Bosea sp. 685: one gene and its partner. The protein of the gene in region 2 interacts with the protein of the main gene of each other region in a pairwise test. Links are inferred from orthologs where the notes say so. Each region holds a gene or a part of one and is shown on either strand. Other genes may lie near its edges.

Region 1 (11,243 bases), 1.3 Mb from region 2 along the record:
CCGGTCGAGATCGTCGTGCGCGGCTATCTCGCCGGCACGACCAGCACCTCCATCCTGACGAAGTACAGGAACGGCGAACGCGAGATGTACGGCATGCGCCTGCCCGACGGTCTGCGCGACAACGAAAAACTGCCCGAAGCGATCATCACCCCGACCAGCAAGGCCTTCGACGGCGGCCATGACGAGCCTTTGTCGGGCACCGAGATTCTGTCGCAGGGGCTGTTGAGCCAGGAACAATGGGAAAGCGTCTCGCGCTATGCGCTGGCGTTGTTCGCACGCGGCCAGGCCCGCGCCGCCGAGCGCGGCCTGATCCTCGTCGACACCAAATACGAATTCGGTACGGACAAGACCGGCGCCATCATCCTCGCCGACGAGATCCACACCCCCGACAGCAGCCGCTACTGGGTCACTGAGAGCTATGAGAAGAGCCTGACCGAGGGCACGCGACCGGTCAGCTTCGACAAGGACTTCGTCCGCGCCTGGGTCGCGGCGCGCTGCGACCCCTATAAGGACCCGATCCCGGCGATTCCCGCCGCGCTCGTCGAGCAGACCTCGCGTGTCTATATCCAGGCCTATGAGATGATCACGGGCGAGAGCTTTGCGCCCGATCTCTCCGGCGCAACCGTCCTGGACCGCATCCGGGCGAACCTCGCACCCTATTTCGCCTGATCGGCGGGGCGTTTGACGGGCGCTGACATCCGCCCGCTAAAGCATGACATTCTGGCTCGAGGCCGCGCCGTCATTGCGGGGCAGGCCGCAGGCTTGAGCCCGGAACCCATGAACACCACGTCATCCGTCATGGTCGGGCTTGTCCCGACCATCCACGTCTTCGTGGACCGAAGCCTGTGTTCAAGACGTGGATGCTCGCCACAAGGGCGAGCATGACGTCAGGTTCATGGGTTCGGGGCTCTTCGCTACGCAAAGCCCCGGGATGACGGCGCGTTTCCGAACCCAAACACCCCGCGCTAACCCGCGCCCAATCGCTTCGACGGCTCGTATTGTTCCTCGAGCCGGTTCGCATGTCGGTGCAGCAGGCGCCAGCCGCCATCCTCGAACCGGAACACATGGGTGACCCGGTTCGACCATTGCGTCGGCTGCTCCATGCCCGACATTGTCACGCTGAAGGTCTCGATATCGGTCGTGTAGGCGAGATCGGCCCCCACCACGGTGGTGATGTTGCTGTGGCTGACCGTGCCGCCCTTGAAGCGTTCCGCCGCCCAGTCCCAGCGCCGCGAGACCTCGTCCCAACCCTTTTCATATCCGCCCCAGCCATAGAAGCTGGTCGCGTCGTCGCGATGCGAATAGAGCGCCTTGATCGGCTCGACATCGCCATTGGCGACATGGGCGAGTGCCGTTTTCAGCACGTCGAGGGCAACCCCGAAGGCCTCTTTCGCCGATAGTGATGCGCTGTCCATTCCGCCCTCCTGCAAGTCCATGAGGCTAGCATGACCGGCAGGGCGTCAGGCAAGGGCGGCCGCCGCAAAACCGCATCGGCAAACCGAGACAGCCGTCGTCCGGAGAATGACGGGCTTGCATGATTCGTAATATCCATTAATCTGGATATATGGAAATCGAAACAGCCATCACCGCGCTCGGCGCATTGGCGCAGGCGACCCGCCTCGACAGCTTCCGTCTGCTGGTTCGCCATGAGCCCGCAGGCCTGGCCGCCGGCGAGATCGCCCGCCTTCTCGACGTGCCGCAGAACACCATGTCGGCGCATCTGGCGACGCTGTCGCGCGCAGGCCTCGTCACATCGGAAAGGCGCAGCCGCTCGATCGTCTACCGCGCCGATCTGGATGGTTTGCGCGGGCTGACCCTCTTCCTCGTCAAGGATTGCTGCGCCGGAAAGCCCGAGCTTTGCGCACCGCTGATCGCCGAACTGACCCCGTGCTGCTGACTGGAATGCACATGAGCACCGACATCGTCATCTACCACAACCCGGCCTGCGGCACCTCGCGCAACACGCTGGCGATGATCCGCAATGCCGGCATCGAGCCGCATGTCGTCGAATATCTGAAGACGCCCCCAGTCAGGGCGCTGCTGGTCCAGCTGATCGCCCGCGCGCGCCTGGCGCCGCGCGATCTGCTGCGCGAGAAGGGCACGCCCTATGCCGAGCTCGGCCTTGGCGAGATGTCCTTGCCCGACGATGCGCTGATCGACGCGATGCTGGCGCACCCCATCCTGATCAACCGGCCGCTGGTGGTTTCACCGCTCGGCGTCAAGCTCTGCCGGCCCTCCGAAGCCGTGCTGGACTTGCTGCCCGCCTCCCAGCAGGGCGCTTTCGCCAAGGAGGATGGCGAGCGCGTCATCGACGAGACCGGAACGAGGATTTCGGCATGACGACCGCGCCTGCGCCCGAAAGGCTCTCCTTCCTCGATCGCTACCTGACGCTCTGGATTTTTGCGGCGATGGCGCTCGGCATCGCGCTTGGCACAGTCTTCACCGGCCTGCCCGCCGCGCTCGAGAGCCTCTCGATCGGCACGACCAACATCCCGATCGCGATCGGCCTGATCTTGATGATGTACCCGCCGCTGGCGCGCGTCCGCTATGAGGAATTGCCGGCCGTCTTCGCCGACAAGCGCGTATTGGCGCTGTCGCTGGTCCAGAACTGGCTGATCGGCCCCGTCCTGATGTTCGCGCTGGCGGTGATCTTCCTGCGCGATCAGCCGCATTACATGACCGGGCTGATCCTGATCGGCCTCGCGCGCTGCATCGCCATGGTGCTGGTCTGGAACCAGCTCGCCAAGGGCGACAACCAATATGTCGCCGGCCTCGTCGCCTTCAACTCGCTCTTCCAGATCCTGTTCTTCAGCGTCTATGCCTGGTTCTTCCTCAGTGTTCTGCCGCCGCTGTTCGGGCTGGAGGGCAGCGTCGTCGCGGTCAGCTTCTGGACGATCGCGCAAGCGGTTGCGATCTATCTCGGCATCCCCTTCCTGGCCGGCTATCTGACACGGCGCATCCTGACCGCGCGCCAAGGCCAGGAATGGTACGAGGAAACCTTCCTACCGCGCATCGGGCCGGTCACGCTGGCCGCGCTGCTGTTCACCATCGTCGCAATGTTCGGGCTTAAAGGTAGCGATCTGCTGCGCCTGCCTTTCGACGCGGTGCGGATCGCAATCCCGCTGGCGCTGTATTTCGTGCTGCAGTTCCTGATCAGCTTCGCCATGGGTAAATGGATCGAGGCCGACTATCCCCGCACCACGGCCGTCGCCTTCACCGCCTCGGGCAATAATTTCGAGCTCGCCATCGCGGTTGCGATCTCCAGCTTCGGCCTCGCCTCGCCGGTCGCTTTTGCTGCCGTGATCGGCCCCCTGGTCGAGGTGCCGGTCCTCGTCCTGCTCGTCCATGTCGCGCTCTGGCTCGGCCGCCGCTGGTTTTCCCCGCCGGTACCAGCGACCGACCTCCCGGCCATCGCCGGGCGGGCAGCGCCCTGACAACCTCTAGGTCCTGGGCTTCCCCTTGCCGGGCACCGACAGAAGCCGGTTCGACGTCGTCGCTTCCAGAATGACCATCGTCGAGGTTTCGGCCTGAGGGCGTGTGCCGCCTGGAGCGCGCCATCGCCAATTATGTCTCGTCGCGCGCCCAGCTTCAGGGGCCGGAAGCCTCGCTGCGCCATGAACGCATCGAGGCGTGAGATTAGCGCATACTACTTCAGGCCCTTGAGGCTATTGATGATGCTGGAGAGGTCCTTGAGATTCTCGGTCTCGCCCTCGGGCGAAGCCCAATAGGTCAGGACGAGGCCCTTGGTATCGGTCACCTGCAGCAGCGTCAGGCTGACATGCGTCGGACCGTCCTCGTCCTTGCCGTTCCATTTGACCTGGACACCTTCGAGCCCGTTGATCGAGAAAGGCTTCTGCTCCTGGCTCGCCTGGTCGATGACGACATCCTTGCTCTTCAGCCATGTGACCGCGTCGGCGATCGCCTGCGCCGCATCCTTGAGCTCGGTGACCTCGACGGAGACATAGACGGTCTCGTCCTCCGAGGTCGACTGGACGCCCTTGTCGATCTCGCTCGATTCCCAACCATCCGGCAGCGTGATCACCGCGACCGGATTGGGGTCGGGGATCGAATAGGTCTTGGCCGCTGCGAGTAGCGGAAATGCGACGAGGCAGGTGGCCGTCAGAACGGTGCGGATGAAAGCGGATGGCATCGAGACTGTCCTTGAGAGAGGGTGCCCGCTTTTCACGCCGGCCCCGCATACTACAAGACCGTACGGCATCCGCCTAACCCTGCGCCTCGCTGGGGAAGCTCGCGTCCCGGGGCGAGCAGGATGCCGGAAGCACTCCTGTCTCAGGCGCTCAGCAGCCGCGCCTTGATGCGCTCGCGATGCGCGGTGTAGAGGCCCGACCCCGCAATGATCACCGCACCGACCAGCGTCCAAATATCGGGCAGAACGGCGAACAGGAAAAAGCCGAAGATCGCGGCCCAGAGCAACTGCATATAGGAGAACGGCGCCAGCAGCGAAGCGTCGGCGTGGCGGAAGGCCTGCACCACCAGCCAGTGGCCGATCGTCGAGGTGGCGCCGACGAAGACGCCGAGCCAGACCATCTCCGCCGTCAAGGGCTGCCAGGTGAAGGGCATCACCGCGCTGACGATCGCAAAGCCGATCATCGCCGAATAGGCCAAGGTCGTCAGCGGGCTCTCGGTCCGGCTCATCATGCGGGTCACGATCAGCGCGAAGGCCCAGGTCGAGGCCGAGACGACCGGCAGCAGCGAGGCGAGCTGGAAGCCGGCCCCGCCCGGCCGCACCACGATCAGCACGCCGAGCAGCCCGACCAGCGTCGCGGTCCAGCGCCGCCAGCCGATGGTTTCGCCCAGGATCGGGATCGACAAGGCCGTGACGAACAAGGGCGCGATGAAGCTCGTCGCCGTGGCATCGGCGATCGGCAGATATTTGAGCCCGATCACGAACAGGATCGAGGAGCCCGTGACTCCGAGGCCGCGCAGGAACTGCAGCATCGGCTTGCGCGTCCGCAACCGCTCCAGGCCGCCGCTGCGCGCCACGATGGCGAGCATGATCACGGTGAAGACGCTGTAGCGCAGCCAGGTGATCTGCAGGGGCGGCACCGTCGTGGTGAGCAGCTTCGAGACCACGTCCGACGCGGTCAGGAAGAAGGTCGACAGCAGGATCAGCCCGATGCCGCGAAAGGCATTGTCGCGACGCAGCGGCAACGCCGCCGTCACAGGCGGCAAGGGTGTCGGTTCTGGGTGGGGAGCGTTTGGCAAATCATCGACGCGCGGGATTGAAACGCGACGCTAATCGATTTGATCGGTCCCGCGTTGCGCAAAGATCGAACGGCGACCATGCATGGCCGCGCCAAGGCATCGGCACAGCAACAAGACCCATCAAGAAAAAGGCGGGCTTTTGGCCCGCCTCGATCAGCAGATAACTGCGCCTCGCGTCACGCCGCCTGCTTGCGCGGCTGGATCAGCTTGCGGTTGATCAGCACCTCGGCGATCTGCACCGCGTTCAGCGCCGCGCCCTTGCGCAGATTGTCGGAGACGCACCAGAAGGCGAGGCCGTTCTCGACCGTGCTGTCCTCGCGGATGCGCGAGATATAGGTCGCGTCCTCGCCGGCCGCCTCATGCGGGGTGATGTAGCCGCCAGGCTCGTGCTTATCGATGACGAGGATGCCGGGAGCGGTGCGCAGCACCTCGCGCGCCTCATCGGCCGTGATCGGCTTCTCGCACTCGATGTTGACGCTCTCGGAATGGCTGATGAAGACCGGCACGCGCACGCAGGTCGCGGTCAGCTTGATCTTCGGATCGAGGATCTTCTTGGTCTCCGCCATCATCTTCCACTCTTCCTTGGTGAAGCCGTCCTCCATGAAGACGTCGATCTGCGGGATGAGATTGAAGGCGATGCGCTTGGGGAACTTCTTCGTGGTCATCTCACCGGCAGCGAAGATCGAGCGCGTCTGGTTGAAGAGCTCGTCCATCGCCTCCTTGCCGGCGCCGGAGACCGACTGATAGGTCGAGACGACGACGCGCTTGATCACATACTTGTCGTGCAGCGGCTTCAGGGCCACGACGAGCTGGGCGGTCGAGCAGTTCGGGTTGGCGATGATGTTCATCTTGGTGAAGCCTGCGGCAGCCGCCGCGTTCACCTCCGGCACGATCAGCGGCACGTCGGGATGCATGCGCCAGGCCGAGGAGTTGTCGATGACGACGCAGCCCTGCGCGCCGATCTTGGGCGACCATTCCTTGGAGACCTCGCCGCCGGCCGACATCAGGCAGATATCGGTGTCGGAGAAGTCGTAATGCTCCAGCGCCTTCACCTTCAGGACCCTGTCGCCGAAGGAGACCTCGGTGCCGATAGACCGGGAAGAGGCGAGTGCTACGACCTCGCTGACCGGGAAAGCGCGCTCGGCCAGGATATCGAGCATCTCATGGCCCACATTACCCGTGGCGCCGACAATCGCGACCTTGAAGCTCATTGTGATGGTCCTTTTGGATGAAACCGGTTTGGTCTCCCCCGGGATGCCGGCCCGCTCGATAATGTGAAGCAGGTTCGGCGATTATCCCCGCCGGGGGGAGAGAACCCGGAACCGAGGCGAAGGTCAGCGCGACGTAACCGTTTTACCGGTCGCCGTTTTGGTCGTGCGTTTCGTCGTCTGACGGACGTTCACAGGGCCAATCCCGAAGGGCTGAAGGCTTCGCGTCGGCGCTAGGCGGGTTGCCCCGCGCGCCTTGCGCCAAGTCAAAACACCCAAGGCGGCCAAAAGTCAACGTCCCCCGCTGTTAACCCTGCTCCTTGACCTCGGATTTACGCTGTTCGCGGATTGCCCGCCGGCGGTAACCCGGCGCTGACTCACAGCCGGCCAGTGTCCGCGCGGGTGAAGACGAGCCGTGCACATGACACGGCCATTAAGGCGAGTTCCGGTCGTGTCGCGTAATGTCTCATCGATCCTGCTCAGCGCGGCCCGTTCGCATTGGCCGGCGATGGCAGCCGCCGCCAACGCCGCGATCGTTCGGGTCAAGCCTCGTCTTGTGCGCTTCGACGGCGTCACGACGCTGATCCGCTGTGCCGACGCGATCGAAACCGGCTTCGCCATGCTGCTGCGCGGCGCCTTCGCCGCTTTCGGCCGTCGCGGCTCGGCCCTGAGTAGCGGCCTGGGCCTGACCGGCGGGCTGGTCTGGCGCGGGATCGCCGCCCTGACCGGCATCGGCCTGACGGCGAGCCTCGTCACCGCCTTGTCCGCCGCCGGCGACAGCGAGCCCAGCCTCGCCAGCCTGACAATTCCCGCCGCCAGCGAGAGCCGCCCGGTCCGCGACGTGCTCCTGGAGCCGCGCCAGCAGGCGCTCATTGGCGACAGCTGGTTCAAGATTGCCAAGCCGATCGCGATGTTCGGCCTGGAATCGCCCGAACTCGAGCGCCAGCAGCCGGCCTATGAGGCGATGCGCAGCCAGGACGGCGCCCGCCGTCAGGACACGCTAAGCTTCGGCGCTTTTGAGACCGACAAGCCGCATCTGCGATTGCGCCTGCTCGTCACCCATAACAATGAGGCGCGGCCCCACCCCTTCGTCATCGCATTGGTGCGCGAGGCCTCCGAGCGCGGCATGTCGATCCAGCGCAGCGGCGTTCCGACCTCGATCGAGACCCGCTTCGGCACGGTCGAGACCGCCGATACGACGCTGAGCGACGGCGATGCCAGCCGCCCCTGCATCGCCTTCCGCAAGAGCCCAGGCGACAAGAGCGCAGGCGACCTGCCGCTCGGCCTCAGCGGCTGGTGGTGTGGCGCGCCCGGCCGACCGGCCGACCGCCAGCAACTGGTCTGCCTGATCGACCGGATCGACCTGCTCGCCGCCGGCGAGGACAAGGCCCTGCGCTCAGCCTTCTCGCGCACCGAGCTCGCCCGCCAGCCGGCCTGCGCGCCGCCGCGCCTCTCGGCCACCGGCCGCAAGGCCTCCTGGCTCGACGCCGACGGCTCCGCCCCCGCGCTGAAGACGGTGGCAAGGCGCTAACCACCGCGTCATTCCGAGCTCGACCCCACGGATCGCCCCGGAATGACGGGGATGTTTCCGCGCCAGGACACTCGGCCTCGAAGAGCTGCGGGCACTCACCGCGCAAAATCTCACTTTCGCGTGCTTCGCCTCTGGCGAAGGCAAACAAAAGCGTTAACTACGAGGGAGTATCGTCGCGTCATCCCGCATCGTGATAGATGCCCCGCCGCCCGTCGCCTCAGGAGACCTTTCGTCATGCGTTCCTTCCAGCGTTTCGCCGCCGGCTTCGGCCTCTCGCTCGTGGCGCTGACCGTCGCGACGACGATCGCCGAGGCGCAGAACCGCCGCGCCCCGCTGCGCGTCACCGTGCAGAAGCGCAGCTACTTCGACCTCGGCAATGTCGTGCCGGTCGGCTCGATGAACAATTACGCCAGCCAGCATTTCGCCGCCACGCCGGTCTATGCCAGCACCGGCGAATTCTACGGCGAGGGCACCTTGCCGGGCCGCATCGGCTCCGGCGTCAACCCCTTCGCCAACAGCTTCTCGACCCCCCGCTTCTGAGCGCGGGTGTCATACCGCACGCGCTGCAGCACGAAGTGTTGCTGCGCAGATGCGGGACCGCGCGACGAAAAGGCACCTCTTTCTGGTGACGGTCCCGTGTCTGCGCAGCGGCATGAATGCCGCAGCGCGCACGGGATGACAGCACCCTACGGCAGCGCCTTCAGATAGCGCACCGGCCGGCCTGGCGCCGCCGCTTGCGCGGCATGCACGATCGCATTCGCATCGATGCCGAAATGGCGGTAGAGGTCGGCGACCGTGCCGGTCTGGCCGAAATGCTCGACGCCGAGCGCCTTCTGCTTGTGGCCATGCACGCTGCCGAGCCAGGCCAGCGTGGCGGGATGCCCGTCCAGCACCGAGACGATGCCGCAATCGCGGGACAGCTCGCCGAGCAGGCGCTCGATATGGCTCGTCGCCTGCTGGTTGCCGCGCTGGCGCGCCCGCTCGGCCGCCTGCCAGCCGGCATTGAGCCGATCGGCGGAAGTGATCGCGAGCAGGCCGACATCGCGCCGGTCCTCACCCAGCAGCCCGACGGCCTCGATAGCCTCCGCCGCGACCGCGCCGGTATAAGCGACCACCACCGAGGCGTTGGGGCCGGGCTTGCGCAGCCAATAGGCGCCGTCGATGATCGCGTGCTCGAGCTCCGGCGTCATCGCCCGCTTCGGCTGCTCGAGCTGCAGCGTCGAGAGCCTCAAATAGACCGAGCCGCCGGTCTCGTCGCGCAGCCAGGTCCGCTCATTGGGGTCGCCCTCGCCATCCCTCTGCAGATAGTCGAAGGACCAGCGCATCATCACCGAAAGCTCGTCGACGAAAGCCGGCTCGAAGGCGCAAAGCCCATCCTGGCTCATCCCGATCAGGGGCGTGGCGATCGACTGATGCGCGCCGCCCTCAGGCGCCAGCGTGACGCCCGAGGGCGTCGCCACCACCATGAAGCGCGCATCCTGGTAACAGGCATAGTTCAGCGCATCCAAGCCGCGCGAGATGAACGGGTCGTAGAGCGTGCCGATCGGGATCAGGCGCTCGCCGAAGATCGAATGCGACAGGCCCAGCGCCGAGAGATTGATGAACAGGTTCATCTCGGCAATGCCCAGCTCGATATGCTGGCCCTTGGGCGAGAACTCCCATTTCTGCATCGAGGGGATGCGCTCATCCTTGAAGGTGTCGGCCATCTCCGCCCTGGCGAACAGGCCGCGCCGGTTGACCCAGGGCCCGAGATTGGTCGAGACGGTGACGTCGGGCGCGGTCGTGACGATGCGGTCGGCCAAGGGCCCGCCGCGCTTGGCGAGATCGTCCAGGATCTTGCCGAAGCCCATCTGGGTGGACATCGTCGCCTGGATGCCAGCCTCCAGCACCTTGGGCACCGGCAATTTCGGCGCGCTCTTACGGCGCCGGCCCTCTGCGAAGAACGGCACCTTGTCGAGGAAGGCGCGAAGCTCGCTCTGCGGCAGCGACAGCCCTTCGAACAGATCCCACTCATGGCCGAGCCGGACCGCATTGGCGGTCTTGAAGCCCTCCATCTGATCCTTGGTCATCAGCCCGGCATGGTTGTCCTTGTGCCCGGCGAGCGGCAGGCCGAACCCTTTGACGGTATAGGCCAGGAAGCAGACCGGGCGGTCATGGTCGATCGCCTCGAAGGCTTCTAGGATCGACGGCAGGTCATGCCCACCGAGATTGCACATCAGCCTGGACAGCTCAGTGTCAGAGCGGCTCTCGATCAGCTTGGTGACCGGCCCCTGATCGCCGAGATCGTCCATCAGGCGCTTGCGCCAGGCCGCCCCGCCCTGGAAAGTCAGGGCGGAATAGAGCTGGTTCGGGCAGGAATCGATCCAGGCCTTCAGCCGCTCGCCGCCCTTCTCCTTGAAAGCGGCCTGCTGCAAAGAGCCGTATTTCAGCGTGACGACGTCCCAACCGAAATTCCTGAACATCTGCTCGAAGCGGTCATAGAGCCCTTCGCGGATGACGGCGTCGAGCGACTGGCGATTATAGTCGATCACCCACCAGGTGTTGCGCAGGCCGTGCTTCCAGCCCTCCATCAGGGCCTCGAAGATATTGCCTTCGTCGAGCTCGGCATCGCCGATCAGCGCGACCATGCGGCCGTCCTGGCGCTTCTCGCCCCAGCCATGCGCCTTGACGTAATCCTGCACCAGCGAGGAAAACAGCGTCTGCGCGACGCCCAGGCCGACCGAGCCGGTCGAGAAATCGACGTCGTCGATGTCCTTGGTGCGCGAGGGATAGCTCTGCGCGCCCTTGTAGCCGCGGAAATTCTCCAGCTTCTCGCGCGTCTGCAGCCCCATCAGATAGTTGATGGCGTGGAAGATCGGCGAGGCATGCGGCTTCACCGCGACCCGGTCCTGCGGCCTGAGCACGCCGAGATACAGCGCCGTCATGATGGTGGCGAGCGAGGCCGAGGAGGCCTGATGCCCGCCCACCTTCATGCCGTCCTCGCTGGCGCGGATATGATTGGCGTTGTGGATCGTCCATGAGGCGAGCCAGAGAATCTTCTTTTCCAGCTCGGCGAGAATGGGCAGGCGCGGATCGGACATGCATGTGCCTCCAAAAGAGGCCGTGATCATGCATGGTTTCCGCGGCGTTGGCAGCTAAAGACGTGAGCCGCGACTTCCCCAATTGGTGGTTTCCGCTAATCCCGGCCCTGAAAGCGAGAGACAATGCCAGATCATAAACTCGACGACATCGACCGCCGCATCGTCCACGCTCTCCAGGCCGACGGGCGCATGGGCATT
Region 2 (11,386 bases):
GGCCGAAGTGCGGATGCCGGAGACATCCTCCTGGGCCTGGCGGAAATGCTGGTCGAGCTTCTCGGCCCGGTCGCCGAGACGGCGCACATCGACGAGCAGCTTGCCGACCTCGGACTGGATCACCTGCGCCTCCTCGCGCATGCGGGCGTCGCGCACCAGCGACTGCATCAGCTGGATCGCGAGCGCCAGCAGCGAGGGCGAGACGATCATGATCCGGGCGCGATGCGCCTTCTGGATCACGTCGTCGAAATGCTCGTGCAGATCGGCATAGATCGATTCAGACGGCACGAAGAGCAGGGCCAGATCCTGCGTCTCGCCGGGCAGGAAGTAACGCTCGGCGATGTCCTTCACATGCACGCCGACATCGTTGCGGACGCGCACGCCTGCCGCTTTCTTCGCCTCGTCGCCGCGCGCCTCGCGCAGCAGGGTGAAGCTTTCCAGCGGGAATTTCGCGTCGATCACCAGGCCGCGCCCGTCGCCGGGCAGGGTCACCATGCAATCGGGCCGCTTGCCGTTGGAGAGCTGGGGCTGGAAGGCGAAGAAGGCGGCGGGCAGCCCGTCGCGGATGATCGCCTCCATGCGGCCCTGGCCATAGGCGCCGCGTGCCTGCTTGTTCGAGAGCACGTCCTTCAGCGTCACCACCTCGGAGGTGAGGTCGGTCAGGTTCTTCTGGGCGGAGTCGATGACGGCGAGCCGCTCCTGCAATTTGCCGAGGCTCTCGGAGGTCTGGCGGACATTCTGCTCCAGCCCGGCGCCGACCTGCTGGCGCAAACCATCCATCCGCTCGGCGACGAGGCGGGCGAGGTCGCCCTGCCGCGTCGAGAGGATCTCGGCCATCGACTGCAGGCGGCCCGACAGTTCCGCCTGGCTGCGGTTCATTTCGGCGACCTTGTCATCCATCTCGCGAGCGCGCTCAGCCGCCATGGCGGCCTCGAGCGCGCGCCGCGAGGCGCCGCGCCAGGATGAGACGACGACCAGCACGAGCAGCAGGAGACTCAAGCCCGCGAAGCCGAGCGCGGCCTCGGCCCAGGTTACGGGACGGTCGAGCAGGATGAAGGCGATCTCTTTCATCGGAAGAGCCTAGCAGATTCGGGCGATGATTTCGAACGAAAGCGGAACAGTTTGACCGCTTGCGTACAAGTGCTTATGTCGCGGCAACCTCGAAAAATTCCGCGCAGAGCCCCCATGGCCATTCGTCCACTCGTTATCCTGCCCGATTCCGTCCTGCGCCAGGTTTCTGCGCCGGTCGATACGATCACTCCCGAGATCAAGACGCTCGCCGCCGACATGCTGGAGACGATGTATGACGCGCCCGGCATCGGCCTCGCCGCGATCCAGATCGGCGTGCCCAAGCGCATCGTGACGATCGATCTCTCGAAGAGCGACGACGAAGAGAAGGTCCCGATGGTCTTCATCAATCCGGAGGTGATCTGGACCTCGCAGGAGACGAACATCCATGAGGAGGGCTGTCTCTCGATCCCCGAATATTACGAGGATGTCGAAAGGCCGGCCTCGATCAAGCTGCGCTATATGGATCTGGACGGAAAGACCCTGGAGATCGCGGCCGAGGGCCTGCTTGCCACCTGCCTGCAGCATGAGGTCGACCATCTCAACGGTGTGCTGTTCATCGATTATCTGTCGCGGCTGAAGCGTGAGCGCGTGACCAAGCGCTTCGCCAAGGTCGCCAAGCGCGAAAGCGCGGCGTGAGCGCAAAGGCTATGGTTAGGGTCATGTTCAGCGTATGAGTTTACGCGTCATCTTCATGGGCACGCCCGATTTCGCCGTGCCGACCCTGACCGAGATCATCGGGCAAGGCCACGAGGTCGTGTCCTGCTACACCCGCGCCCCGGCGCAGGCGGGCCGGGGGCTCGATCTCAAGCCCTCGCCGGTGCAGCGAGCCGCTGAGCGCTTCGGCATCCCCGTCTTCACGCCCAAGACCCTGAAGTCGGAAGAGGCGGTCGAGACCATCGCCTCGCATCAGGCGGATGTCGCGGTCGTCGTCGCCTATGGCATGATCCTGCCCCAGGCGATCCTCGATCTGCCGGAGCTCGGCTGCCTGAATCTCCACGCCTCGCTGCTGCCGCGCTGGCGCGGCGCGGCCCCGCTTCAGCGCGCTGTCATGGCCGGCGACGCCGAGAGCGGCGTTTGCGTCATGAAGATGGAAGCGGGCCTCGATACCGGCCCTGTCGGCATGGTCGAGAGCTTGGCGATCGGCCCCGACATGACGGCGGGCGAATTGCACGACCGGCTGGCGCCGCTGGGAGCGGATCTGATGGTGCGCGCGCTTGCGGCGCTCGGCCGCGGCGGCTTGCGCTTCACGCCGCAGCCGGAGGAGGGCGTGACCTACGCCGCCAAGATCGGCAATGCCGAGGCGAAGTTGAACTGGGCGCGTCCAGCCAAGCAGGTGCATGACCTCGTGCGCGGCCTCTCGCCCTTTCCCGGCGCCTTCGCCGAGGTCGATCTCGGCAAGGGCCCGGAGCGGCTGAAGATCTTGCGCACGGCGCTGGCGGGCGGGGCGGCCGAGCCCGGCACTTTGCTCGATGGCGAGGGCACGGTCGCTTGTGCGGAGGGCGCGGTGAGGCTGCTGCAGGTCCAGCGCGCCGGCGGGCGGCCTGTCACCGGGGCGGAATTCCTGCGCGGCGCCAGGTTAGAGGCCGGCGATAAGGTCTGACATGGCAGCATTTCCCTCCACGTCATCCCGGATCAGCGCGGCGGAGCCTGTCCTTGGGCCGGCCGAAGGCCGGACCCGAGGGCCGCTTGTCCGGGATGACGGCGCGCATGATGGTTTGCGGGGCGCTCGATTCTGATGCCGCGCTACAAGCTCGTCATAGAATATGACGGTACGCCGTTCTCGGGCTGGCAGCGTCAGCTTAACGGGCCGTCGGTGCAGCAGAGCGTCGAGGAATCGATCGAAGGCTTCTGCGGTCATGCCGTGCGCCTGCATTGCGCCGGCCGCACCGATGCCGGGGTGCATGCGACGCATCAGGTCGCCCATGTCGATCTCGACAAGGACTGGCGCAGCGACGTCGTGCGCGATGCGACCAATGCGCGGCTGAAACACCTGCCTGTCGCTGTCGTCAGCGCAGAGGTCGTGCCCGATGATTTCGACGCCCGCATCTCGGCAAAGCGACGCTATTACATCTACCGCATCCTCGACCGTCGCGCCCAGCCGGCGCTCGATCTGAATCGGCTCTGGCACGTGCCGGTCAAGCTCGACCACGAGGCGATGGACCGCTCGGCCAAGGCGCTGCTGGGCCATCACGACTTCACCACCTTCCGTGCCGCCGAATGCCAGGCCAACAGCCCGATGCGCACGCTCGACCGCTTCGACGTCCGACGCGAGGGGGCCGAGATCGTGGCCTATGTCCATGCCCGCTCCTTCCTGCATCATCAGGTCCGCTCCATGGTCGGCTGCCTGAAGATGGTCGGGGCCGGGCGTTGGCCGGAAAACAAGCTCGGCAAGGTTCTGGCCGCGCGCGACCGCTCGCAATGCGCCGCGCTGGCGCCGCCCTCGGGGCTTTATCTGGCGGGCGTGGATTACTAAGCTCGTGCCGCTTGGGTGTTTCCGAGCCAGGGCGCGCTAACGCTAGAAGCCCCACAATCCCAGCTGCCTTGCCACGGCGAACTGACCCAGAAAGCTCGCGCAGACGATCATCAGGGGGAGGCCGCCTTCCGCGCCGAGGGTTGCCTTGGCCGCGGCATAACGCAGGCGGGCGACGATCGCCGCGAATCCGAGCCATTGCATCGTGGCGATGGTCGGCGTCGACCAACCGATGGCGTAGACCATGGCTGGCACAGCGAGCAGCCCCGCCGCGAGGATCTCCGTCCAGTTCCAGGCGATGATGAAGCCGGAGAGAGCGGGCGATCGTACCAGGCGTGGAGCGAGCGCGATCAGCAGGCCGGGGACGCAGAGGAAGGCGGCCGCCTGCGAGGCCAGCACCGCGACGACCAGCGGAGGCGAATGGAACAGCCCTTCGGCATTGGGCAGGCCCGACATCGCCCGCTCCGCCGCCAGGACCGCGATCACGGCCGGCAGCGTCAGGATGGCTGCGCCATAGGAGCGCAGGAAGCCTTCGCTCGACAAATCGAGTTCGGGAAGCGCCTTGGCGCCTTGCGACATCAGACGCCACGAGCCGCGCAGAGAGCGCGCCACATCATCGGCAGCAAGCGCCATGGCCGACACTCCAATAATCAATCTTAGACTTTCGTCTAAGGCTCATATTGGCACGTCGACCGGGATGGTCAAGGCTTATGTTGCACTGCAAAATAGCTGTCGAGCAGCCTGTGCGTGATCCGCTCCAGCGCCGTCAGGTCCGCCACAGCGACGCGCTCATCGATCTGATGCATGGTCTGGCCGACGACGCCGTACTCCACCACCGGGCAATAGGTCTTGATGAAGCGGGCGTCGGAGGTGCCGCCGGTGGTCGACAGCGCCGGGCGCTTGCCGGTCTCGGCCTCGACCGCATCCGCGACCATGGCGACGAAGGGGCCGGGCTCGGTCAGGAAGGCGACAGCGTTGGTCGGCTGGAAGGTCAGCTCGTACCGCACCAGGTTGCCGGCTGCCTCGCGCAAACGCCGCTCGATCTCGGCGGCGAGTGTCTCCGGGGTCCAGCTGTCGTTGAAGCGGATGTTGAACACGGCCTTGGCCTGCGCCGGCACGACATTGCTCGAGGGATTGCCGACGTCGAGCGTCGTGACCTCGAGATTGCTCGGGGCGAAATGCGTCGTGCCACCATCGAGCGGTGTCGCGTCGAGCGCCGCCAGCAATCGCACCATGCCGCGAATCGGATTGTCGGCGAGGTGGGGGTAGCCGACATGGCCCTGCTTGCCGAGGACGGTGAGCTTGCCGGTCAGCGAGCCGCGTCGGCCGATCTTGATCATGTCGCTCATGCTCGCGGGATTGGTCGGCTCGCCGAGCAGGCAGTGGTCGAAGCGCTGGCCTTGGCTCTGCGCCCAAGCCAGCAGCTTGACCGTGCCGTTGATGGCGGGGCCTTCCTCATCGCCGGTGATCAGGAAGGCGATCGAGCCGGGGGCCTGCGGATTGTCGCGGCGAAAGCGCAAGGCGGCGGAAATCATGGCGGCGAGGCCGCCCTTCATGTCGCAGGCGCCGCGCCCATAGAGCACGCCGTCGACGATCTCCCCGCCGAAGGGATCGCGCGTCCAGGCCTCGGCGTCGCCGACCGGCACGACATCGCTGTGGCCGGCGATGGCGAGGACGGGTCCCTCCGTGCCGATGCGGGCATAGAGGTTCTCGATATCGGGCATGCCGTCCGCGCCGAAGACGGGACGGTGCACACTGTAGCCTGCCGAAGCCAGCACGGCCGCGAGCAGCGACAAGGCGCCGCCCTCTGCCGGCGTCACCGACGGGCAGCGCACCAGCGCCTGCGTCAGGGCGACGGGATCGGTTGGGTCGAAGGTGAGGAGGGGTGTGTCGAGCTGCTGGTCCATGCTCTCGCTTTAGCATCGGCCGCGGCCTCCGCAACCCGGTCGTCGTCATGGGCGGAAGGCAGCATCCCCAGATCGACGAGAGCGACCAGCCAGGCAAGCAGCGCAATCGTGTCGAGCGAAGGCCCCCAGGCATAGGATGACAGGAACGGCTTGAGCTGGCCGGGCAGTACCATCGCGCAGACCAAGAGGATGCCAAACAGCGCCGTGCCGCCGCGATCGGTCGAGCGCTTGGCCGCCAGCGCGGCCCAGGGAAACAGGGCAAAGGCATTGGCGAAGGCGATGATCGGGCCGGCATGCCGGCCGGCGAGATGCGGCGCGCCATGCTGGATCGCGAGAAGCATAAGCGCCACCAGGGCGCTGCCGAGCCAGAAGCGGCTAAGGCCGATGCGTCCGTCCAAATCGGTCAGCAGGCGGAAGAGGGACATGGTGAGGCTCCGATCCTGCATTTCTGGCATGCATCGGCGGTCGGAGGAAGTTTATGGTGAATAGAAGGTTAACGCGGAAAAGGCTTGAATGGCGCCGGCCGCGCCGCTAGCTGCGGAGCGGCTGCCGCAGCGAATGCGTCAGTTAGGTTTCACGGGGCGCTTGCGCCGCGAGAGCCGGATGATTTGAGATGGAATCACGGAGTGATCCCATCTCAAATCTGAATCCGTCTCTCATCAAAGAGTTAGAGCAGGATTGATGCGAAAAACCGGTTCCCACTTTTTCGCATCCTGCTCGAGAGCGAGGTTTGCGCCATGACCATCCGTTTCCATCGCGGTGACCTGCCCGACAGCTTCGTTGCCGGCCCGAGCGTCGCGATCGACACCGAGACGCTCGGCCTGAACCCGCATCGCGACCGGCTCTGCGTGGTGCAGCTCTCGCGCGGCGACGGCACCGCCGATGTCGTGCAGATTCTGAAAGGCGGCGAGAAGCCGGCGAACCTGATCCGCCTGCTTACCGATCCGTCGGTGCTGAAGCTGTTCCATTTCGCCCGCTTCGACGTCGCCGTGCTGCGCCAGGCCTTCGGTGTCGTCACCGGCCCGATCTATTGCACCAAGATCGCCTCCAAGCTGACGCGCACCTATACCGACCGCCACGGCCTGAAGGATCTGGTCCGGGAGCTGTTGGGAATCGAATTGTCGAAGCAGCAGCAATCCTCGGATTGGGGCGCCGACACACTGAGCGAGGCGCAGCTCACCTACGCAGCGTCCGACGTGCTGCATCTGCATGCGCTGCAGGCGCGGCTGGATGCGATGCTGGCGCGGGAGGGCCGCACCGAGCTGGCGCAGGCCTGTTTCGGCTTCCTGCCCCATCGCGCCGAGCTCGATCTCGCCGGCTGGGCGGAAAACGATATCTTCGCGCATACTTGACAAATTCTAAGTCATCCAGCGTCTGTCTGGAGCAAAGCAGGCGGCGCGAGGGGCGCGATGCCGCCAGGCTGGTGACACGAAAAAGCCGTTAGCGACTGCCATTGCGCGGGGCATGACTGTGGCTATGACATCGAACGACTGGACTGGGCCGTCCTCAGGGAACGCCGCCCACCGGCTGGCTGCCTTCAAGGCGGCGCGCCGGCATACGCTATTGGTGCGCCTGCTGCGCCGCGCCATCCCGATCACTGCGGTCGTCGCGGTGCTCGGCCTGGTCGTGGCGCCGTTCCTGAATCCGTTGCGCGGCCTGGCGAATGTGTCGCTCGGCGCGGTCGGCATCTCGAACGGCAAGGTCAAGATGGAGACGCCCAAGCTCTCCGGCTACCGCAAGGATAACCGGCCCTATGAAGTCAACGCCGAGGCCGCCTTGCAGGATATCCGCAACCCGACGCAGGTCGAGCTGATGACGCTGACGGCTCGGATCCAGATGGAACGCGAGGGCTGGGTCACGGTGAGCTCGCGGACGGGCTTGTTCGATACGCAGAAGGAAAAGCTCCAGCTCGTCGACGATGTCCATGTCCGTACCGAAACGGGCTATGACATCCACATGCGCACCGCCGATATCGACTTCAAAGGCGGCACGGTGGTCTCGAAGGAGCCGGTCAAGGTCAATCTCGGCACGACCACCATTGATGCCGATACGCTCGATGTGAAGGATAATGGTGCGCTGATCGCTTTCCAGGGACACGTCCGTGCGGTTATCGAGAATGCTCCGGCCGGCACGCTTGCCGGCCCCGAACGTCAAGGCAGCACGCCGGCGCCGGAACTGCTGGCGCCGCGCCAGCTTGTTCCGGCAGACGGCGCGGCGGCGTCGCCCGCTGGCCTTCCCGACACCGAAACGAGACAGTGACATGCACCAAGCGTCAAAGCTTCCCGGCAAGACCGCCCTGGCCGGCAAGGCTGGCAAGACTGCCCTGTTCGCCCTGACTGCCGCGCTTGCCTTCGCCGCGCTGGTTCCCGGGGCCGCCCAGGCGCAGGGCAAGAAGGCCCGTGGCGGCGGCGACTCGGCGCTCGGCGGGCTCGGCGGCGACAGCAAGGAACCGATCAAGATCGACGCCGACAAGCTCGATGTGCTCGACAAGGAGAATCGGGCCATCTTCACCGGCAATGTCGTGGCGGTGCAGGGCGAAACGACGGTGCGCTGCACGGTGATGACCGTGTTCTACGAGGGTCGCAACGGCCAGCAGGGTGGTGCTGGAGCCGCGAAGGCGACGGCTTCGACCGCAGCACCCGCCGCTGCGCCGTCGGCCGGCGGCAACGCGAATGACAGCAGCATCAAGCGCATCGAGTGCAAAGGGCCGGTCACGGTGGTCTCCAAGACCCAGGCCGCGACCTCGGATAATGCGGTCTTCGACCGCGCCAACAATGTCGTGATCATGACCGGCAATGTCGCGCTGAATGATGGTCCCAACATCACGCGCGGCGAGAAGCTGACCTACAACACCGTCACCGGCATCGCCAATGTCGAGAACAAGACCGGCCGCGTGCAGGGCTTCTTCGTGCCGAACTCGACCGAGGCCGGCAAGAATGAGGCCGGCAAGACCACGCCTGCCAAGCCGGCTGCCGGCGGTGCGCGCCCTGCCACGCCGACGAACTAAGAATCTGCTTCGTAAAGACACGCTCACGGGGCGCCGGCCCCTCTCCGTTCCCAGACCAGGCCAGCGCTCGCAGTGACCATTTCCGACACGCCGCAAACCGATATCCCACAGGCCGTCATGGCGCGCGGCGAGCCGGGCCTGTTTGGCCGCATTCGCGGCTTGTTCGGCGCGCGCGAGCGGACTGACACCGCGCCGGTCGCCGCAGCGATCGGCGGACCGGGTGTGCTCGCCGTCAGCGGGCTGCGCAAGAGCTATGGCGGGCGCACGGTCGTCTCGGAGGCGAGCCTGTTCGTGCGCCAGGGCGAGGCCGTCGGCCTGCTCGGCCCCAACGGTGCCGGCAAGACCACGATCTTCTACATGATCACCGGGCTCGTCCCCGCCGATCTTGGCGTCATCTCGCTCGAAGGCAACGACATCACCGATTTGCCGATGTACCAGCGCGCCCGGCTCGGTATCGGCTATCTCCCGCAGGAGGCCTCGATCTTCCGGGGCCTGAGCGTCGAGGACAATATCCGCGCCGTGCTCGAAGTGGTCGAGCCCAACCGCAAGGCGCGCGAGCGGCAGCTCGACCAGCTGCTCGAGGAATTCAACATCGCAAGGCTGCGCAAGGCGCCTTCGATCGCGCTGTCAGGCGGCGAGCGACGGCGCTGCGAGATCGCGCGCGCGCTCGCCGGCAAGCCCTCCTTCATCCTGCTCGACGAGCCTTTCGCCGGCATCGACCCGATCGCGGTCGGCGACATCCAGGCACTGGTGCGGCAATTGACCGATCGTGGCATCGGCGTGCTGATCACCGACCACAATGTCCGCGAGACGCTCGGCCTCGTCGATCGCGCCTATATCATCCACTCCGGCCGCGTGCTGACGGAAGGCTCGCCGGCCGAGATCATCGCCAATCCCGACGTCCGCCGGGTTTATCTGGGCGAGGATTTCCGGCTCTGAGCCGCTGAGACCGGATGATTCAGCCGCAATCGCGGCTTCATGCTGCAGCGCATTAACTTCCCTGCTCAATGCTGAGGCAAGGGCTTTGACGCGCCGCTCTCGCGCCGCTAGGCTCTAGCCACAGGCAAGAAGCGTGCCGAAATGGCGCGCTGGCATGAAAGGGTTACGAGCGCAATGGCGATGATGCCGCGCATGGAGCTGCGCCAGGGTCAGTCCCTGGTGATGACGCCGCAACTCCTGCAGGCGATCAAGCTTCTGCAATTGTCGCATCTGGAGCTGCAGAGCTTTGTCGAGGGCGAGCTTGAGCGGAATCCGTTGCTGGAGCGCGACGATGTGACGGAGGGCCCCCTGCGCGCCAATGGCGGCGACGGGCCGCTCGCTGTCGATGCCGAGACCTTTGCCCGCTCGGAGAGCCTGAACAGTCAGGAAGGCATGGAAAACCGGCTCGGCACCGGGCTCGACAACGTCTTCCAGGGTGAGCAGCCCAGCGTGGCGCGGCTCGACACGCGCGGCGCCGATTCCCTGCCGATCATCGGCGGCGCCTATGGCGGCTCCGGTGGCTCCTTCGAGGAGGGACCGGACGGTTTCGAGAGCGGGCTGACGGTGGAGGCGTCCCTCCATGACCATCTCAGCACCCAGCTCGACCTGGCGATCACCGACCCAGCGGATCGGATCATCGGCCGGCATCTGATCGATGCGGTGGATGATTCGGGCTATCTCGGCGAACCGGTCGCGGAGATGGCCGAGCGGCTCGGCATCACGGTGGCGCGGATCGAAGGCGTCCTGAGCATCGTCCAGGGCTTTGATCCCTCAGGCGTCGCGGCGCGCGATGTCTGCGAATGCCTCTCGATCCAGCTCCGCGACCGCAACCGCTTCGACCCGGCGATGCAGGTGCTGGTCGCCAATCTCCATCTCGTCGCCAAGCGTGATTTCGCGGCGCTGAAGCGTATCTGCGGCGTCGATGACGAAGACATCGCCGATATGGTCGCCGAGATCCGTCGGCTCGATCCCAAGCCCGGGCGCGGCTTCGGCGGCTCGACGGCCGAGACGGTGGTGCCCGACGTCTTCATCCGCTCGGCGCCTGACGGCTCCTGGCTGGTCGACCTCAACCCCGACACGCTGCCGCGCGTGCTGATCAACCAGACCTATCATGCGCGCGTCTCCAGAGCGGCGCGCAGCGACGAGGACAAGGCCTTCATCGCCGAATGCCTGCAGACCGCGAACTGGCTGACACGCTCGCTGGAGCAGCGCGCCCGCACCATCTTGAAGGTCGCCAGCGAGATCGTGCGCCAGCAGGACGGCTTCTTCGCCCATGGCGTCGAGCATCTGCGGCCGCTGAACCTCAAGACGGTGGCGGACGCCATCGGCATGCATGAATCGACCGTCTCGCGCGTGACCTCGAACAAATATCTGATCTGCTCGCGCGGCGTTTTCGAGATGAAGTACTTCTTCTCGGCCGCCATCGCCGCGACCGGCTATGGCGAGGCGCATTCGGCCGAGGCGGTACGCTTCCGCATCAAGCAGATGATCGACGACGAAACGCCGGCCGACGTACTCTCGGACGATGCCATCGTCGCCAAGCTCAAGGCGGGAGGCATCGACATCGCGCGGCGCACCGTCGCGAAATACCGCGAATCGCTGCGCATTCCCTCATCGATGGAGCGTCGCCGCGAGAAGGTCGCGATGGCGATGGGCAGCCGCTGAGCCGCCCTCTCGCGCCTCAGAAGCTCAGCCTGAGCGCGGCGTTGCCCGCATAGGTCCTGCTGTTGGCCGCAAGCGTTCCGTCGAAGCGGCCGCTCAGCGTCATGTTGGGCGCGATCTGGTAATCGGCACCCGCCGCGACGAGGGCGGCGTCGCGCTCCTGCCGGGCTCCGGCGACGACGAAGCTCGCGCCCGGCACAGGCGAGAGGCTCGCCGCGAAGGTCATGTCGCGCAGGAAATCGTGACCCCAGCCGAGTTCTCCAAACAGCGTCAGCCGACGGCCGCCGAACT

What was found.
Region 1: the proteins of RMR04_RS25390 (region 2) and RMR04_RS31665 interact in binary tests that used the Escherichia coli proteins (3 or more experiments, as listed by UniProt). The link is inferred for Bosea sp. 685 from one-to-one orthologs.

Annotation. Positions count from the first base shown.
Region 1 is NZ_CP134779.1:6,502,587-6,513,829, reverse strand. Bases 4,421-7,223 are described here. They hold RMR04_RS31665 (aspartate-semialdehyde dehydrogenase), read right to left. Parts: upstream 6,438-7,223; coding sequence 5,403-6,437; downstream 4,421-5,402. Other genes in these bases: RMR04_RS31660 (hypothetical protein), read left to right, coding at 6,886-7,223; RMR04_RS31670 (DMT family transporter), read right to left, coding at 4,421-5,193. In the rest of the region: RMR04_RS31700 (phosphoribosylaminoimidazolesuccinocarboxamide synthase), read left to right, coding at 1-669; RMR04_RS31695 (YybH family protein), read right to left, coding at 966-1,415; RMR04_RS31690 (ArsR/SmtB family transcription factor), read left to right, coding at 1,565-1,897; arsC (arsenate reductase (glutaredoxin)), read left to right, coding at 1,903-2,340; arsB (ACR3 family arsenite efflux transporter), read left to right, coding at 2,337-3,434; RMR04_RS31675 (histidine kinase), read right to left, coding at 3,647-4,150; more of RMR04_RS31670, read right to left, coding at 4,291-4,420; more of RMR04_RS31660, read left to right, coding at 7,224-7,965; RMR04_RS31655 (hypothetical protein), read left to right, coding at 8,200-8,505; RMR04_RS31650 (transketolase-like TK C-terminal-containing protein), read right to left, coding at 8,652-11,045; RMR04_RS31645 (AsnC family transcriptional regulator), read left to right, coding at 11,169-11,243.
Region 2 is NZ_CP134779.1:5,165,769-5,177,154, reverse strand. Bases 1-2,946 are described here. They hold RMR04_RS25390 (peptide deformylase), read left to right. Parts: upstream 1-1,185; coding sequence 1,186-1,707; downstream 1,708-2,946. Other genes in these bases: truA (tRNA pseudouridine(38-40) synthase TruA), read left to right, coding at 2,807-2,946; fmt (methionyl-tRNA formyltransferase), read left to right, coding at 1,742-2,671; RMR04_RS25395 (DNA recombination protein RmuC), read right to left, coding at 1-1,071. Also shown: more of truA, read left to right, coding at 2,947-3,544; RMR04_RS25375 (hypothetical protein), read right to left, coding at 3,587-4,174; dapE (succinyl-diaminopimelate desuccinylase), read right to left, coding at 4,243-5,448; RMR04_RS25365 (DUF805 domain-containing protein), read right to left, coding at 5,388-5,873; RMR04_RS25360 (ribonuclease D), read left to right, coding at 6,186-6,800; LPS export ABC transporter periplasmic protein LptC, read left to right, coding at 6,925-7,707; RMR04_RS25350 (LptA/OstA family protein), read left to right, coding at 7,709-8,455; lptB (LPS export ABC transporter ATP-binding protein), read left to right, coding at 8,573-9,394; rpoN (RNA polymerase factor sigma-54), read left to right, coding at 9,569-11,098; RMR04_RS25335 (autotransporter outer membrane beta-barrel domain-containing protein), read right to left, coding at 11,115-11,386. UniProt on the Escherichia coli protein: Removes the formyl group from the N-terminal Met of newly synthesized proteins. Requires at least a dipeptide for an efficient rate of reaction. N-terminal L-methionine is a prerequisite for activity but the enzyme has broad specificity at other positions.